Regions from separate parts of the Streptomyces sp. NPDC002513 genome, predicted to be linked through region 1. Evidence: riboswitches for the same ligand, from Rfam matches in the RefSeq annotation. Region 1 holds a riboswitch; each other region holds the start of a gene.
The links. A riboswitch is a leader RNA that binds a small molecule or an ion and turns the genes downstream of it on or off. The one in region 1 is predicted to bind S-adenosylmethionine.
Positions count from the first base shown of each region.

Region 2: another riboswitch for S-adenosylmethionine. It lies ahead of thrC (threonine synthase); the one in region 1 lies ahead of ACWD5Q_RS09610 (amino acid ABC transporter permease).
Region 3: another riboswitch for S-adenosylmethionine. It lies ahead of ACWD5Q_RS03020 (aminotransferase class V-fold PLP-dependent enzyme); the one in region 1 lies ahead of ACWD5Q_RS09610 (amino acid ABC transporter permease).

Region 1 is NZ_JBSFXK010000010.1:3,724-8,853, reverse strand. It holds gene ACWD5Q_RS09625 (LLM class flavin-dependent oxidoreductase) at 1-161, opposite strand, end outside; gene ACWD5Q_RS09620 (ABC transporter substrate-binding protein) at 265-1,290, opposite strand; gene ACWD5Q_RS09615 (amino acid ABC transporter ATP-binding protein) at 1,444-2,229, opposite strand; gene ACWD5Q_RS09610 (amino acid ABC transporter permease) at 2,226-3,206, opposite strand; SAM riboswitch class IV at 3,540-3,649, opposite strand; gene ACWD5Q_RS09605 (glutathione S-transferase C-terminal domain-containing protein) at 3,737-4,630, opposite strand; gene ACWD5Q_RS09600 (hypothetical protein) at 4,740-4,862, opposite strand; gene ACWD5Q_RS09595 (TetR/AcrR family transcriptional regulator) at 5,091-5,130, shown strand, end outside.
Region 2 is NZ_JBSFXK010000004.1:222,156-227,285, reverse strand. It holds gene ACWD5Q_RS05090 (alpha,alpha-trehalose-phosphate synthase (UDP-forming)) at 1-1,019, opposite strand, end outside; gene ACWD5Q_RS05085 (glucosyl-3-phosphoglycerate synthase) at 1,130-2,098, opposite strand; SAM riboswitch class I at 2,271-2,427, shown strand; gene thrC (threonine synthase) at 2,446-3,735, shown strand; gene ACWD5Q_RS05075 (MoaD/ThiS family protein) at 3,732-4,007, shown strand; gene ACWD5Q_RS05070 (cold-shock protein) at 4,460-4,663, shown strand; gene groL (chaperonin GroEL) at 5,099-5,130, shown strand, end outside.
Region 3 is NZ_JBSFXK010000003.1:51,604-56,733, forward strand. It holds gene qcrB (cytochrome bc1 complex cytochrome b subunit) at 1-844, shown strand, start outside; gene trpD (anthranilate phosphoribosyltransferase) at 978-2,042, shown strand; SAM riboswitch class IV at 2,177-2,293, shown strand; gene ACWD5Q_RS03020 (aminotransferase class V-fold PLP-dependent enzyme) at 2,509-3,870, shown strand; gene ACWD5Q_RS03025 (Lrp/AsnC family transcriptional regulator) at 3,923-4,204, opposite strand; gene ACWD5Q_RS03030 (rhomboid family intramembrane serine protease) at 4,393-5,088, opposite strand.

The DNA.
Region 1 (5,130 bases):
TCGAGGAGACCCCGCTCGGCCTCCGCGACCAGGCCGGCCCAGTAGCCGGCGGTGAACAGGTCCCGGGGCCGGGCCTCCGGCTCGCGCCAGGAGGCGGGGTGCCAGCCGGTGCCGTCGAGCGCCACGGCGAGATGCAGGGGGGAAGGAGAGGGTGAGGACACGAGTGGGTGCCTTCCTGGAAGTCCGTAACGAGAGTGCCGGGCCCTCACGCGAGGAGGGCACGGCGACGGGGTCGGGACGAGGCCGAAGGGGCCGCGCGGGCGGTCAGGAGTTGTCGAGCGGCAGGCCCGGCGGGTTGAGCTGCGACCTGGTGACGGCCTCGTTCGACAGGTTCCAGGCGGCCAGCCACTTGGCGTACTGGCCGTTCTCGATCAGGTGGTTGATGGCGTCGGCGACCGGCTTGGCCAGACCGCTGTCCTTCTTCGCCGTCGCGGCGATCAGACCCTGGAGCGTCTCGCCGGCACCGGAGAACGTGCCCGCGTTGCGGGTCGCCCGAGGTGTGTGCGCGGTCTGGGCGATGTGGTAGGCGATGGCGGGGTTGGGACCGAAGTACGCGTCGATCCTGCCGGCGGCCAGCGCCAGATGGATGCTGTTGGTGTCCTGGAAGTACTTGACGGTGAGCTTCTTGCCCTCCTTGGCCAGCTTCGCCTTCCACTCCAGGAGGATGCGCTCCTGGTTGGTGCCGGAGCCGACGGAGACGGTCTTGCCCGCGAGGTTCTCGTAGTCGCCGGCGAAGTTCCAGGTGCTCTTCTCGGGCACCTCGAAGGCGAGGTCGTCCTTGCGGTAGGAGGCGAACTCGTACTTCTTCTTGCGCTCTTCGGTGTCGGTGACGTTGGAGAAGGCGACATCGACCTTGCCGCTGTCGATGCCGACGAAGAGGTTCTCCCACGTCGAGTTCTTCACCTCGGGTCTGAGGCCGAGGACCGCGGCCACCAGGCGTCCGAGGTCGGGTTCGGCCCCGGTGAGGGTCTTCTGGTCGCTGCCGACGTACGCCAGCGGGGGGAAGCCGGAGGGCAGGGCGCCGACGCCGATCTCCAGGGTGCCTCTGCGGCGCAGGGCCGCGGGCAGTTCGGCGCTGATCGACTTCACCTCGGACACCTTCAGGGTGGTCCCCCGGGCGGCGCCGTTGGAGAGCCGCCCCACGGCGACCGTGCCGGAGGCCGCGCTGTCCGTGGTGGTGGCGGCGGTGCTGTCGCCCCCGCAGGCGGCGAGCCCGGCGGCGAGGGCGACGACGGCGGTGCCCGCGGTGAGGCCACGGCCCAGGCGGGTGCGGAGAGTGAGAGTACGCATGGCGGTCCTTGTTCGGTGAGCGGTGGGGCGGGACAGGGCGGTGCGGGTGGGGGGAGCGATGGGGGCCAGGGGTGTGGGGCGGCAACGGATGTGCGGCGACGCGGACCGGGCGGGCCGCGGACGGCCGGGAGGGGTGAGGGGTGACGGGTGAGGTCAGAGCACCTTGCTCAGGAAGTCCCGCGTCCGCTCGTGCCGTGGATGGTCGAGAACCTGGGCGGGCGGCCCCTGTTCGACGATCCGGCCGTCGTCCATGAAGACCACCCGGTCGGCGACCTCGCGGGCGAAGCCGATCTCATGGGTGACGATGACGAGGGTGGTGCCGCCGCGGGCCAGGTCCTTGATGACGGCGAGCACCTCGCCGACGAGTTCGGGGTCGAGGGCGGAGGTGGGTTCGTCGAAGAGGATGACGCCAGGGCGCAGGGCGAGCGCGCGGGCGATGGCCACGCGCTGCTGCTGGCCGCCCGACAACTGCCGGGGATACGCCCCCGCCCGGTCGGCGAGTCCGACCCGCCCGAGCAGGTCGCGGGCCAGTTCCTCGGCCGCGGGTCTGCTCAGTGCCCGGGTCGCGACCGGGGCGGCGGTCACGTTGTCCAGCACCGTCAGATGCGGGAAGAGGTGGAAGTTCTGGAAGACGAACCCGATGCGGCCGCGCTGGGCCAGGATGGCCCGCTCACTCAGTTCCTTGAGGCGGTCGCCGTGCCTGCGTACGCCGATGGGTTCGCCGTTCACGCTGACATAGCCGCGTTCGGGCTGCTCCAGGTGGTTGATCACCCGCAGCAGCGTCGACTTGCCGGAGCCGGACGGGCCGAGGATCACGGTCACCTCGCCCGGCCGTACGGTCAACTCGATGCCGTTCAGCACCCGGTGGGCGCCGAACGACTTGTGCACGTCGTGGACCTCTACGGCGGCGGGGCGGGTCGGCGACGTCTCGGTGGTCATACGGCGGCCTCCCTGCGCGCACGGTCCCGCAGGTCGCGAAGACCGTTGCGGAGCTGGTGGAACGGGGTGGGCGGCAGGGTCCGGGCGGCGCCCCGGGCGTAGTGCCGCTCGACGTGGAACTGGACGACCGACACGAGGCTCGTGAGGATCAGGTACCAGACGGTGACGACCAGCAGCAGCGGGACGATGTCGCCGGGGTAGGTGCTGCCCATGGTCTGCGCGGAGCCGAACAGGTCCAGCAGCGAGACGTAGAACACCAGTGAGGTGCCCTTGATCAGGCCGATGAGCTGGTTGACGTACGCGGGGATGAGGGACCGGAGGGCCTGTGGGAAGACTATCCTGCGGAACTGGTAGCTCCTGGGCAGCCCGAGGGCGGCCGCCGCCTCGTGCTGGCCCTGGTCGACGGAGAGGATGCCGCCGCGGACGACCTCCGCGGCGTAGGCCGCCTCGTTCAGGCTCAGGCCGACGACGGCGACGGTCATGTCGGTGGCGAGCCGTGACTCGTCGAAGGCGAAGAAGGCGGGGCCGAAGGGGACGCCGATGCTCAGCGTCTTGTACAGCGCGCTGAAGTTGTAGAGGAAGATCAGCACGACGATCAGCGGTGTGGAACGCAGCGCCCATACATAGGTCCAGCTCACCGCGCGCAGCACGGGGCTCCTGGACAGCCGGGCCAGAGCGAGGAGGATTCCGCCGAGCAGGCCCAGTACCGCGCTGAGCGCGGTGACTTCGAGGGTGACGAGCAGTCCGTCGAGGAGGGTGGGGCGCAGGAACCAGTAGGCGAAGCGGTCCCACTGGTAGAAGGGGTTGGACACCAGTCCGTGGACGAACTGGGCCACCAGCACGAGCACGACGGCGGTGACGATCCAGCGGCCCGGCCGGCGCAGCGGCAGCACCCGCTGGGCCGTCGGGGGCGCCGCGCCGGTGTCGTCGGGCGGTGCCGGGGCGAGGGACACGGCAGTGCCGAGGGGTTCAGTCATGGCAGGCTCCAGCGGAGTCGGACGCCCCGGGGCGGCGCGCGCCACCGCACGACCGGGCGGCACGGGCCGTCGGGAGCGAGGGGGCGTGGGAGGCGCACGGGACCGGGGGCGGGACGGAAACATGGGCGCACCACGGCGGCGGTGCGCGTCAGGGAGGGGGAACGCCGTCAGCCGTGACAGCGGGCAGAGCCCGGGGTGGTACAGAGTGCGCTGTTGACGCGGAGGAGATCGACGGAGCGGTTCGCGCACAGCAGGACGCTGCAACGGGGCCGCTGAGCGGCTGTCCTCGAAGCTGCGTCCATCACTGCCACCGTCACTCTTCCGGCCCGTGGGGCCACGCGCTTACCGAAACGTCATCCGGTCGGGTCGTCACCTGGGGCACCCCACTGCGGAGCGAGGGTTGCCGGTCAGCAAGCCAGGGCTTGTCGCTGACGCTCATGACCTTTCTGGCCGTAAGTTAAGACAGGCGCCCGAAGCGCTGTCAACGTGCGTCCGTCAGGTGATACGTGCGCGGGAGCGCCGGCCGCCGGTCAACAGGGCGTCGCCGCCGCGCCGCCCGTAACGTGCGCCGCCCAGTCCAGGATCTGCACGGCCGCGCCCGCGGCCTCCGGACCGCGGCAGTGGGCGTGATGCCGGCGGGCGATCCCGTCGAGGTCGAGGTGCGGGCCGAAGGCGGGATCGGCGGCCAGCCGGCGGGCGTAGGCCCACAGGTGCGGATGGCCGGCGACGCGGTGCACGGCCTCGGCGTCCAGGTGCCAGCGGTGCACGGTGTCGAGCTGCACCAGGGTGACCCACAACTCCACGTCTGCCGCACTGAGTTGATTGCCCAGCAGATACTTCTGGCGGGACAGCCGGCCTTCCAGTGACCGCAGGGTGCGCAGCAGCGAGCCGAGTGCGGCGTCTCTGTCCTTGCCGTCCTCGCCCTCGGCGTCGGCGCGTCCGGCGCGCTGGGCGGCCGCGTCGATGCCCTGGGCACACAGGCGCCGGACGCCCTCGATCTCCGGGTCGGCGCCCTGCGGGTAGAGCGCGGGGCGGCCCGCGCCGAAGCGGCGCGCCAGGTCGCGCATGATGTCGGGGGCGTGGGTGCTGACGATCCGGCCCGACCAGTCGTCGCTGAGCACCGGCGCCACGGCGGCTCCCGGGTAGCGATGGGCGCTTGCCTCGTACAGCGGGCGCAGCGCGGAGTGTTCGCCGCCGGGTCCGTCGGGCACCGCGGGCAGCAGGGTGACGGGCAGGACCTCGTCGAGGCCCAGCAGGCTGTGGGTGATGGCGATCCGCAGACAGTGCGGACAGGACGGGGACAGGTGGAGGCGGTAGCGGCGCGGTACGGCGTAGTGGCCGCTGCGGGCGTCGCCGCCGATCCTGCCCCGGAAGGCGGGACCGGGCGAGGCGTACGGGAGGGCGGTCAGGGCATGGGCGGACATGTCTCTCCCCGGGGTCTGGGTGCGCGAGGGTGCGGTGGGTGGCGGCCCACGGGCGGGCGGTGCTCCCCGGTCACGGGACGGGGCGGGTCGCGAGCCCGGCACCGCCGGTTCAGCGCAGGGGACCGGACGCGCTGCAGACACGCAGCAGGTCGATGTGACGGCGGGAGGTCAGAAGGAGGGACCGCCGGCGGGTGCGGTGCACACGGCCGATGACCGGCTCCAGGCGTCCCATGCTTCCCTACCTGTTCACTAGGAAATCCCTACTGGAGTGTCGATCGGGCTCCGGCCCGCGTCAAGAGGGGGTCCACGGGGTGAGAGCGCCGCACGGGAGGGGCGGATCACGGTAGTTGGGCGCCGACGAGTCCCCCAGCGGGAGGTCTCTCCGGCGCCGGCCAAGGCTGCTGCCGAGGCGGAGACGGGGAACCTTGACACCCCAAAGTGTGACCGATTGGGTACTCACATGCAGAAGGACCGCCCTCGCCAGTTGTCCACCGCCGAGG
Region 2 (5,130 bases), on a different contig from region 1:
CGCTGGACCTCCGCCGTGTAGTCGCGGTAGACGGCCAGGTCCTGCCGGGACGGGTAGGCGAACGCCACGTGGACGACCCGTTCGCGCCACTGGGGACGCGACCGGAGCAGTTCCTCGTACGCCAGCAGCCCGCGCACGATGTTCTTCGACAGCTCCGTGCGGTCCACCCGCACGATCGACTTGCGGGGCCTGCCGTCGGGGCCCGTGCCGATCTGCTCCCGCAGGACCCGCATCCGCTCGTCCACATCCGGCCGGTGCGCCCGCTCGCGCAGGAACTCGGCGTCCGCGCCCAGCCCGTGGACGCCGACGCGGGTGCCCGAGGGGAGGTCCGGGCCGAGGACCGCGTGGCAGCAGTCCGTGAACGCGTCCGCCCACCGCTGGGTGAGGAACGCCGCCCGGTCCGCGCCCAGGATCCCGCCGAGCACCCGCGCGGCGATGTCGTCGGGCAGCAGACGGAAGTACTCCGGCGGCGCCCACGGCGTGTGCGAGAAGTGGCCGATCCGCAGGTCGGGCCGCAGCTCGCGGAGCATCCGGGGGGTCAGGGCGAGGTGGTAGTCCTGGACCAGGACCGCCGCGCCCTGCGCCGCCTCCTCCGCCAGCGCCTCGGCGAACGCCCGGTTGTAGGTCTCGTACGCCGCCCACTGCCGCCGGAACTCCGCGTCGAAGACCGGCTCCAGCGGCGTCTGGTACAGCATGTGGTGCACGAACCACAGGACCGAGTTCGCGATGCCGTTGTACGCGGCGGCGTGCACCTGCGCGTCGATGTCGAGCATCCGTACGCGCTGGCCGCCGGTGTCGGCCGGATCGAGCCTGCCGCCGGTACGCCGTACGGCCTCCCGGTCGCTGTCGTTCAGCGCGGAGCAGACCCACACCGCGTCCGTGTCGGGGCCGATCGCCGACAGGCCGGAGACCAGTCCGCCCCCGCCGCGCTTGGCGGTGAGCTGTCCCGTGTCGTCCAGCGCGTAGGAGACCGGGCCGCGGTTGGACGCCACGAGAACGGAAGCCGCATTCGAAGCCATGCCACGAAACCTAGCCCGAGCCGAAAACGCTCAAACGTTCCCTTCGGCCGTCCGCTGAACCGTATACGACGGCCGGCGTCACGGACGCGGTCCGCCCGGGGCCGGACGGCTCAGGCCGCCCGCCGGTCCGCGTACTCCGCGATCTCCGCCATCGGCGGCCGCTCCTCGGTGTCCACCGCGTACGTCCGCGGCTCGAAGCGGCCCTCGACGCGCTCGAACTGGGTGAGGGCGGGGCGGACCAGATGGCCGCGGGCCAGCCGCAACTGCGCGGTGCGGTAGATCGCCGCGGCCATGCGGCCGAGCGCCTGGCCGTCCTGGTGGCGGTGCAGGCGCACCCCGACGTCGACCTGGGCCAGGGCGTCCAGGCCCACCAGATGCAGGGCGTCGACCAGCACGCCCAGCTCCACTCCGTACCCGACCGGGAACGGGAGCCGTTCCAGCAGCGAGCGGCGGGCGGCGTACTCGCCGCCGAGCGGCTGGACGAACCCGGCGAGCTGCGGCCAGTGCATGTTGAGCAGCGGGCGGGCCATCAGCTCGGTGACCCGGCCGCCCTGGCCCGCCGCCGGCCCGGCGGCCGGCTCACCGGGCAGGGCCAGCGGCCGGTCGTACATCGCCTTCACGAGGTCCACGCCCGGGTCGGTGAGCAGCGGGCCCACGATCCCGGAGACGAAGTCCGACGAGAACTCCCTCAGGTCCGCGTCGACGAAGCAGACGATGTCCCCGCGGGTGACCAGGAGGGAGCGCCACAGCACCTCGCCCTTGCCGGGCACGGCAGGAATGCGCGGCAGGATGGTGTCGCGGTGCACCACCGTCGCGCCGGCCGCCGCGGCCACCTCGAAGGTGCGGTCCGTGGAACCCGAGTCGACGACGACGATCTCGTCGACGAGCGGGATCTGCCGCATCAGGTCGTGCCGGATCACGGCGACGATCTCGCCGACCGTCTCCTCCTCGTTGAGCGCGGGCAGCACGACGCTGACCGACGAGCCCGAGGCGCGTTTGGCGGCCAGGATCTGGTGGAGCGGACGATCGGTCACGGACCAGGAGCGGGTGCTCAGCCAGCGCTCGACTTCTTCCAGCACGGTCTGCGGCTCCTTGTCCCCGGCTTGACTCCGGCTTGTCCGTGGTGATCCATCTCGCGGTTCGGACGACTATCTCAACTGTCGTGGCCTTCGGTTACAGTCTTGAACAACGCCGGTGACCATCGCATGTCGGGGGTCGCCGCTGCTGACAACCAGTGAAACAACCGCATACAGCTCATCCAGAGGGGCAGAGGGACACGGCCCGATGAAGCCCCGGCAACCCTCCAGCCGGTTCTCGTAGATCAGTGATGATCGTCCTCGCGAGGCTCCCGGCTAGGGAAGGTGCCAAATCCGTCTCACGGCGAGATGCGTCGTGAGGAAGATGAGGAGAGAGGGCCTCGCCTGACATGGCTGTGCAGACAGTTGCAAGCAGCACCGACTCCGTGAACTCCGTGGACCTCGGCCCCGCCGCGGCCCTGTCCTGCCGCGAGTGCGGCCACCGGGTGCCGCTCGGCCCGGTCTTCGCCTGCGAGGAGTGTTTCGGCCCGCTGGAGATCGCGTACGACTTCTCGGGCTACGACACCGAGGAACTGCGCCGGCGGATCGAGGCCGGCCCCGCGAACATCTGGCGCTACGCGCCGCTGCTGCCGGTCCCGGCGGACGTCGCCGGCAAGCCGAACCTCAACCCCGGCTGGACCAAGCTGGTCAAGGCCGACAACCTGGCGCGCGAGCTGGGTGTGACCGGCGGGCTGTATGTGAAGGACGACTCCGGCAACCCGACGCACTCCTTCAAGGACCGCGTGGTCGCCCAGGCGCTGGAGGCGGCGCGCGCCTTCGGCTTCACCACCCTTTCCTGCTCCTCCACCGGCAACCTGGCGGGCGCGGTGGGCGCCGCGGCGGCCCGGGCCGGGCTGCGCTCCTGCGTCTTCATCCCGCACGACCTGGAGCAAGGCAAGATCGTCATGGCCGCGATCTACGGCGGCGAGCTGGTCGGCATCGAGGGCAACTACGACGATGTCAACCGCTTCTGCTCGGAGCTGATCGGCGACCCGGCCGGCGAGGGTTGGGGCTTTGTCAACGTCAACCTGCGTCCGTACTACGCGGAGGGCTCCAAGACCCTGGCGTACGAGATCGCCGAGCAGCTGGGCTGGCGGCTGCCGGACCAGATCGTGGTCCCGATCGCCTCCGGCTCCCAGCTCACGAAGATCGACAAGGGGCTGCGGGAGCTGATCGAGCTGGGACTGGTCGAGGACCGGCCGTACCGGATCTTCGGTGCCCAGGCCGAGGGCTGCTCGCCGGTGTCGACCGCGTTCAAGGCCGGCCACGACGTCGTACGGCCGCAGAAGCCGGACACGATCGCCAAGTCGCTGGCGATCGGCAACCCGGCGGACGGTCCCTATGTGCTCGACATCGCGCGCCGCACCGGCGGGGCCGTGGAGGACGTGACGGACGCGCAGATCGTGGACGCCATCAAGCTGCTCGCCCGCACCGAGGGCGTCTTCGCGGAGACGGCGGGCGGCGTGACGGTGGGCGTGACCCGCAAGCTGGTCGAGAGCGGTGCGCTCGACCCGACGAAGACGACCGTCGTCCTCAACACCGGCGACGGCCTCAAGACCCTGGACGCGGTGGCGGGCACCGGCCTCACCGCGACGATCCGTCCGACCCTGGACTCCTTCCGAGAGGCTGGCCTCGCATGAGCGTGACCGTACGTATCCCCACCATCCTGCGCCCCTACACCGGGGGCCGGGCCGAGGTCGCCGCCGAGGGGGCGACCCTCGCGGAGGTCATCGCCGACCTGGAGAAGAACCACACCGGCATCGCCGCCCGCGTCCTGGACGACCAGGGCAAGCTGCGCCGCTTCGTCAACGTGTACGTCAACGACGACGACGTCCGCTTCGAGCAGGGCCTTCAGACGGCGACCCCGGACGGCACGGGCGTCTCCATCATCCCGGCGGTCGCCGGCGGCTGACGGCCGCTCACCCCGGCGCGATCGTTCGCCTTCGGTAAGGCAAAGCGCCGAGAGTTCATCGAATTGCCCTCTCCGCGAGAGAAGCGGAGGGGGCAATTCTGCATGGTTGAGCACGGTAGAGTTGGGGAACCCGCTCCCGGATTCCGGTCGCGCCACCGGAGTCCTTAACCACCCGCTGGGCAAGAAGTAGCCAAAGTGGGCATGGGTTTTGCGCCATCCATTCCTTTTGTCGGGCCCGACTTGCCCTGAATTCTGGTGAATTCTCCGTACATTCCCGACCGGTCATGCCTGGATTTCTCGTCCAAGTGACCTGTTGCGCAGGGCAGTTGGACAGATACATTCAGCCGCGGTCGACGCGTTCCGGCGCACGCCCCCAACCGTTGGGGGGTGAGGTCTGACCCGGATCCGCGAAGTGTGGATCTGTGCAAGGGCCAGTAATAGGGGAGTTAGGCATGGCTCAGGGCACCGTCAAGTGGTTCAACGCGGAGAAGGGGTACGGCTTCATCGCGGTCGACGGTGGTGCGGATGTATTCGTCCACTATAGTGCGATCCAGATGGACGGCTACCGCACCCTGGAAGAGGGCCAGCGGGTCGAATTCGAGATCTCGCAGGGTCAGAAGGGGCCGCAGGCGGACATGGTCCGCCTGGCGGGCTGAGGTAGCGCGCCGACGACTGAACTGTTCGACGTGTCGAGGGGCTCGTATCCCGTAGGGGTACGAGCCCCTCGGTCTGTCCGGATCCGGTGGGTCGGTGGGTCGGTGGGCCGGGGGTGCGGCGGGGGCGCGCGGGAGCGGTGACGCGGGCAGGTGTGTGCCCCCCCTGGGCGGGCTCGCTTCGCGGGCGCGCCGTGCGCCCGCCCGTCACCCGGCCGCCACCCCCCGACGAGCCCGCTTCACGGGAAGCGCCTTGCACTCGACCGGGGCGAGTGCTAATCATTGGCGTTAGCACTCTGAAGGTGAGAGTGACAAAGAAGGACCGAGTCGGTGAGGCTGCGGGCCGGGTGGGGCAAGGAACCTCCGGTCGGGGCCGTCCGTCGCGGGCGCGGGCGCGGTCCGGAGTAATCACCCCCAGTCCTGGAGGGACCACTTCACATGGCCAAGATCATCGCGTTCGACGAGGAGGC
Region 3 (5,130 bases), on a different contig from region 1:
CACGGCCAAGGCCGGAGGCTTCTTCTTCCTGGTCTTCGGTGCCATCGCGGCCGTCGCGGCGGTCGCGCAGATCAACCCGATCTGGGCCATCGGCCCCTACCGTCCGGACCAGGTCTCCACGGGCGCCCAGCCCGACTGGTACATGGGCCAGGCCGAGGGTCTCATCCGTGCCATGCCCGGCTGGGAGATCAACCTCTGGGGCCACACGCTCGTCCTGGGCGTGTTCATCCCGCTGGTGCTCTTCCCGCTGACCCTCGTCGCCATCGGTGCGTACCCCTTCATCGAGGCCTGGATCACCGGCGACAAGCGCGAGCACCACATCCTGGACCGCCCGCGCAACGCGCCGACGCGTACGGCCTTCGGTGCCGCGTGGATCTCCTGGTACTTCGTGATGCTGCTGGGTGGTGGCAACGACATCTGGGCCACGCACTTCCACCTGTCGATCAACGCGATCACCTGGTTCGTCCGCATCGCCTTCTTCGTGGTGCCGGTGCTCGTGTTCCTCGTCACCAAGCGGATCTGCCTCGGCCTCCAGCGCCGCGACCGCGACAAGGTGCTGCACGGCCGCGAGTCGGGCATCATCAAGCGGCTGCCGCACGGTGAGTTCATCGAGGTCCACGAGCCGCTCAGCCAGGAGCAGTTGCACACGCTCACGGCGCACGAGCAGTACAAGCCGGCCGAGATCGGTCCGACGGTCGACGAGAACGGCGTCGAGCGGAAGGTCAAGGGCTCGGAGAAGCTGCGTGCCAGGCTGAGCAACGCCTACTACGGGGAGGACAACCAGATCCCCAAGCCCACTGTCGAGGAGTACAAGGAGATCACGAGCGGCCACGGCCACCACTGATCGCTGCGCGCGCCACGCCACGGTCCAAGGGCCCCGTCCGACCGGACGGGGCCCTTCGCCGTGCCCGGGGCTGGATAGGGTGGACCTGTTCGAGAAGCGTGTCCCCACCGGGACACCGACCCAGGAGCGGCTTATGAGCGCTGTGAACCCCGCTGGAGGCGACACCGCGGCGGGCCGTTCCTGGCCCCGGGTGCTGAACGCGCTGCTGGACGGCCATGACCAGAGCGTGGACGACACGGCCTGGGCGATGGACCGCATCATGCGCGGCGAGGCGACGGACGCGCAGATCGCCGCCTTCGTCGTCGCGCTGCGGGCGAAGGGCGAGACGGTCGAGGAGATCACCGGGCTCGTCCGGGCGATGTACGCGCACGCGAACGTGATCGAGGTGCCGGGTCCCGCGGTCGACATCGTCGGCACGGGCGGCGACGGCGCGAGGACGGTGAACATCTCCACGATGTCGTCGATCGTGGTGGCCGGCACGGGCGCGAAGGTGGTCAAGCACGGCAACCGTGCCGCGTCGTCCGCGTCGGGCTCCTCGGACGTGCTGGAGAAGCTCGGCATCAATCTGGACCTCACCCCGCGGCGGACGGCCGAGGTGGCCGAGGAGGCCGGGATCACCATCTGCTTCGCGGTGAAGTTCCACCCGGCGCTGCGCCATGTGGCCGCGGCGCGCGGGCAGCTCGGGATCCGTACGACGTTCAACGTGCTCGGTCCGCTGACCAACCCGGCGCGGGTGAAGGCACAGGCGGTGGGCGTCGCCGACCCGCGGATGGCGCCCATCGTGGCGGGCGTCCTGGCCGAACGCGGGAACTCGTCCCTGGTCTTCCGGGGCGACGACGGACTGGACGAGCTGACGACGACCTCGACGTCGCGGGTGTGGGTGGTCCGCGACGGCACGGTCACCGAGGAGACCTTCGATCCCCGGGACGTCGGCATCGAGCCGGTGCCGGTGGAGGCGTTGCGCGGGGCCGACGCCTCCTACAACGCCGATGTGGCGCGGCGCCTGCTGGACGGTGAGACCGGTCCGGTGAGGGACGCGGTGCTGCTGAACTCGGCGGCGGCGCTGGTGGCCCTGGAGCCGACGGGGGCGCCGCTGGCCGAGCAGCTCCGCGCCGGGATGCAGAGGGCGCAGGAGTCGATCGACTCGGGGGCCGCGAAGCGGACGCTGGAACGCTGGGTGGCCGCAAGCCACCGGTGAGCCCAGGGGAGTGGGGGGAGCGCGGCACGGCCGGGCTCCCCCTCTCGTACACCGCCGCAGGGACATCCGGCGCATGTCCCGGCATCCGGACAGCTGTTGCGGCCGGCTGATCACGTCACGTAACGTCCTGCCCAGGTCATGAGCGACAGCCACTCGGCCCCGGCCGGCTGTCCGGCAACCCTCCGTCCGTGGCGGGGTGCCCCGGGTGAAGACCAGGCCGCAGGCAGCGAGGTCTGCGGCAAGCGCGGACCCCTCACACGCGGTGCATGAGCGTGGGGCCAGGGGTCCTGGTCGTTCGAGGGAGCCTTCCGTGAGCAAGCGAATGCGCTAGGGCCGCAGAGCCCCGCCTCCGCATCCCGTTTCGCCCTTCTTCACCCTTCACCCTTTCCTGTGCCGTTGACGCAGGCGCGCGTTCTGCGCGCCCTCCGGCACGGTGATCCCACCTGCCTTTCACGGGAGTGCACCCATGTCCGTCTCCACCCTTGCCGCCGACCCGTCCGTTTGTGCCCCGCTGCCCGTTCTGGGCAGGGATGTCAGCGTGCCGCTCGTCACGGGCGGCACCGTCACCTACGCCGCGCTCGACTACGCGGCCAGCGCCCCGGCGTTGCAGCGGGTGTGGGACGACGTGGCGGCGTACGCGCCGTACTACGGCAGCGTCCACCGCGGCGCCGGGTATCTGTCGCAGCTGTCCACCGACCTCTTCGAGAACGCCCGCCGGACCGTGGCCGCGTTCCTGGACTGCCGCGAGGCGGACCAGGTGATCTTCACCCGGTCCACCACCGACTCGCTCAACCTCCTGGCCGCCGCCCTGCCGGCCGGCTGCCAGGTCTTCGTCTTCGAGACCGAGCACCACGCCTCGCTGCTGCCCTGGCGCGACGCCCGGGTCACCGTCCTCGACGCCCCGCGCACCCCGCGGCAGGCCGTGCGGACCCTGGAGCGCGCCCTCGCGGACCGCGACTCCCGCGGACCGGCCCTCGTGTGTGTCACCGGCGCCTCCAACGTCACCGGTGAGTTGTGGCCCGTACGCGAGCTGGCGGCGGTCGCCCATGCGCAGGGCGCCCGTATCGTCCTGGACGCCGCCCAGCTCGCCCCGCACCACCCCGTGTCGGTCACGGACCTCGACGTGGACTGGGTCGCCTTCTCCGGCCACAAGCTGTACGCCCCCTTCGGCTCCGGCGTGCTGGCGGGCCGCGCCGACTGGCTGCGCGCGGCCGAGCCCTATCTCGCGGGCGGCGGCGCCAGCCGCCGGGTCACCCGGCGGACGGACGGGGGAGTGGACGTCGACTGGCACGAGACCGCCGCGCGGCACGAGGCCGGTTCGCCCAACGTGATCGGTGCCTACGCCATCGCCTCGGCCTGCAAGGCCCTCACCGAGGCGGGCTTCGACGCGCTCGTCGCCCGTGAGCAGCACCTCGTCCGCACGGTCAGGGAGGGACTCGCCGGGGTCCCGGAGGTCAAGGTGCTCTCCCTCTTCGGCGACGACGCGCCCCGCGTCGGTGTGATCTCGTTCGTCGTCGACGGCTGGAACAGTTCCCACTTCGCCGCCGCGCTCTCCGCGGAGTACGGCATCGGCGTCCGCGACGGCCTGTTCTGCGCCCATCCGCTGGTGCGCACCCTGCTGGGCGGCGACCCGGAGGCCCCGGGCGAGTGCGGTGCCCCCGAGGCCGCACCCGGCGAGCGGTCCCTGAACGCCATCCGCGTCAGCTTCGGCGCGGGCACGCCCGACGAGCATGTCGAGCGGTTCGTCCGGGCGGTCGCGGAGCTGGTCCGGCAGGGCGCGCGGTGGACCTACCGCACACAGGACGGGCGGTGCGTTCCGGCGGTCTGACGCCCCCGACCGATCGCCGAGCCCGGGTCCTGGTGCGCCGGCCGGAAGGGAGTCAGTTGTCGAGCCCGATCGCGAACGCCGCCTCCAGGTCGTGCTGGGAGTACGTGCGGAAGGCGACATGCGTATCCGTGCCCAGGACGCCCGGGATCTTGCTGATCCGGCCGGGGATGACGTCCGCCAGGTCGTCGTGGGCCCGCACCCGGACCATGGCGATGAGGTCGTAGGTGCCGGTGACGGAGAAGACCTCGCTGACGGAGTCCAGCGCGGCGATCGACTCGGCGATCTCGGGGATCCGGTCCACGCTGGTCTTGATGAGCACGATCGCAGTGATCACGGCTGGCTGTCTCCCTAGGTGCACGCTCGGACTGTCACTCTAAGACCTGCCCCACCGCTCACCAACAGACGCTGTCCCGGCAGCGTCGGCGGCCACCCGGCCGCGCCTCGGCGGCCCTCTTCGGCGGCTGGTTCGTCCGCCGGGGCGCTCGTGCCGGCCGGTGTGGCGGAGGAGGGGGCGAGGGGGACTCACGGACGCGCCGCCAGCACGGGCCTGCGCACCCAGGCGTAGAGGAAGCCCAGTGCGAACCCCACGACATGGGCGAGGTAGGCGACCCCGGGCCCCTGGGTGGCGCGGTCCGCCGCGATCCACTGCAGTGTCGCCCAGAAGGGCAGCACCACCCAGGCCGGAAAGCGCAGCGGCAGGAAGAAGAGGAACGGGAAGAGACTGGTCACCCTGGCCCCGGGGAACAGGAACAGAAACGCGCCGAGCACCGCGGAGATCGACCCCGAGGCCCCGACCAGCGTCTGCGTCGACTGCGCGTGGGCCGCCGCGTACCCGAGGAGCGCCAGATAGCCGCAGCCCCCGTAGAACAGGGCGAACTCCAGATGGCCCATCCGCTCCTCGGCCATCGCCCCGAAGACATAGAGGAACAGCATGTTGCCGAGCAGATGCACCCAGCTGCCGTGCACGAAGAGCGCCGTCGCGGGCGTGAGGGCGGCCCGTGGCGCCCCGCTGAACAGCTCCGCGGGCACCACGCCCCAGCGGGCGAAATAGGCCCGCTGGGCGGCGAGCAGCGCCTCGCCCCGGCCGTAGGAGGGGTTCAGGCCCGAGGCCGGCCCCAGGGCGAAGATCAGACAGCACAGGACGATCAGCCCGTACGTCATGGGCGCCGACTGTCCTCGCAGCGCCCTCCCGGCCGCCCTGCTCCAGGTGCTGATCATGGGACAGAGCATGGCGTAACCGGACTGATCCGCACAGAGTGC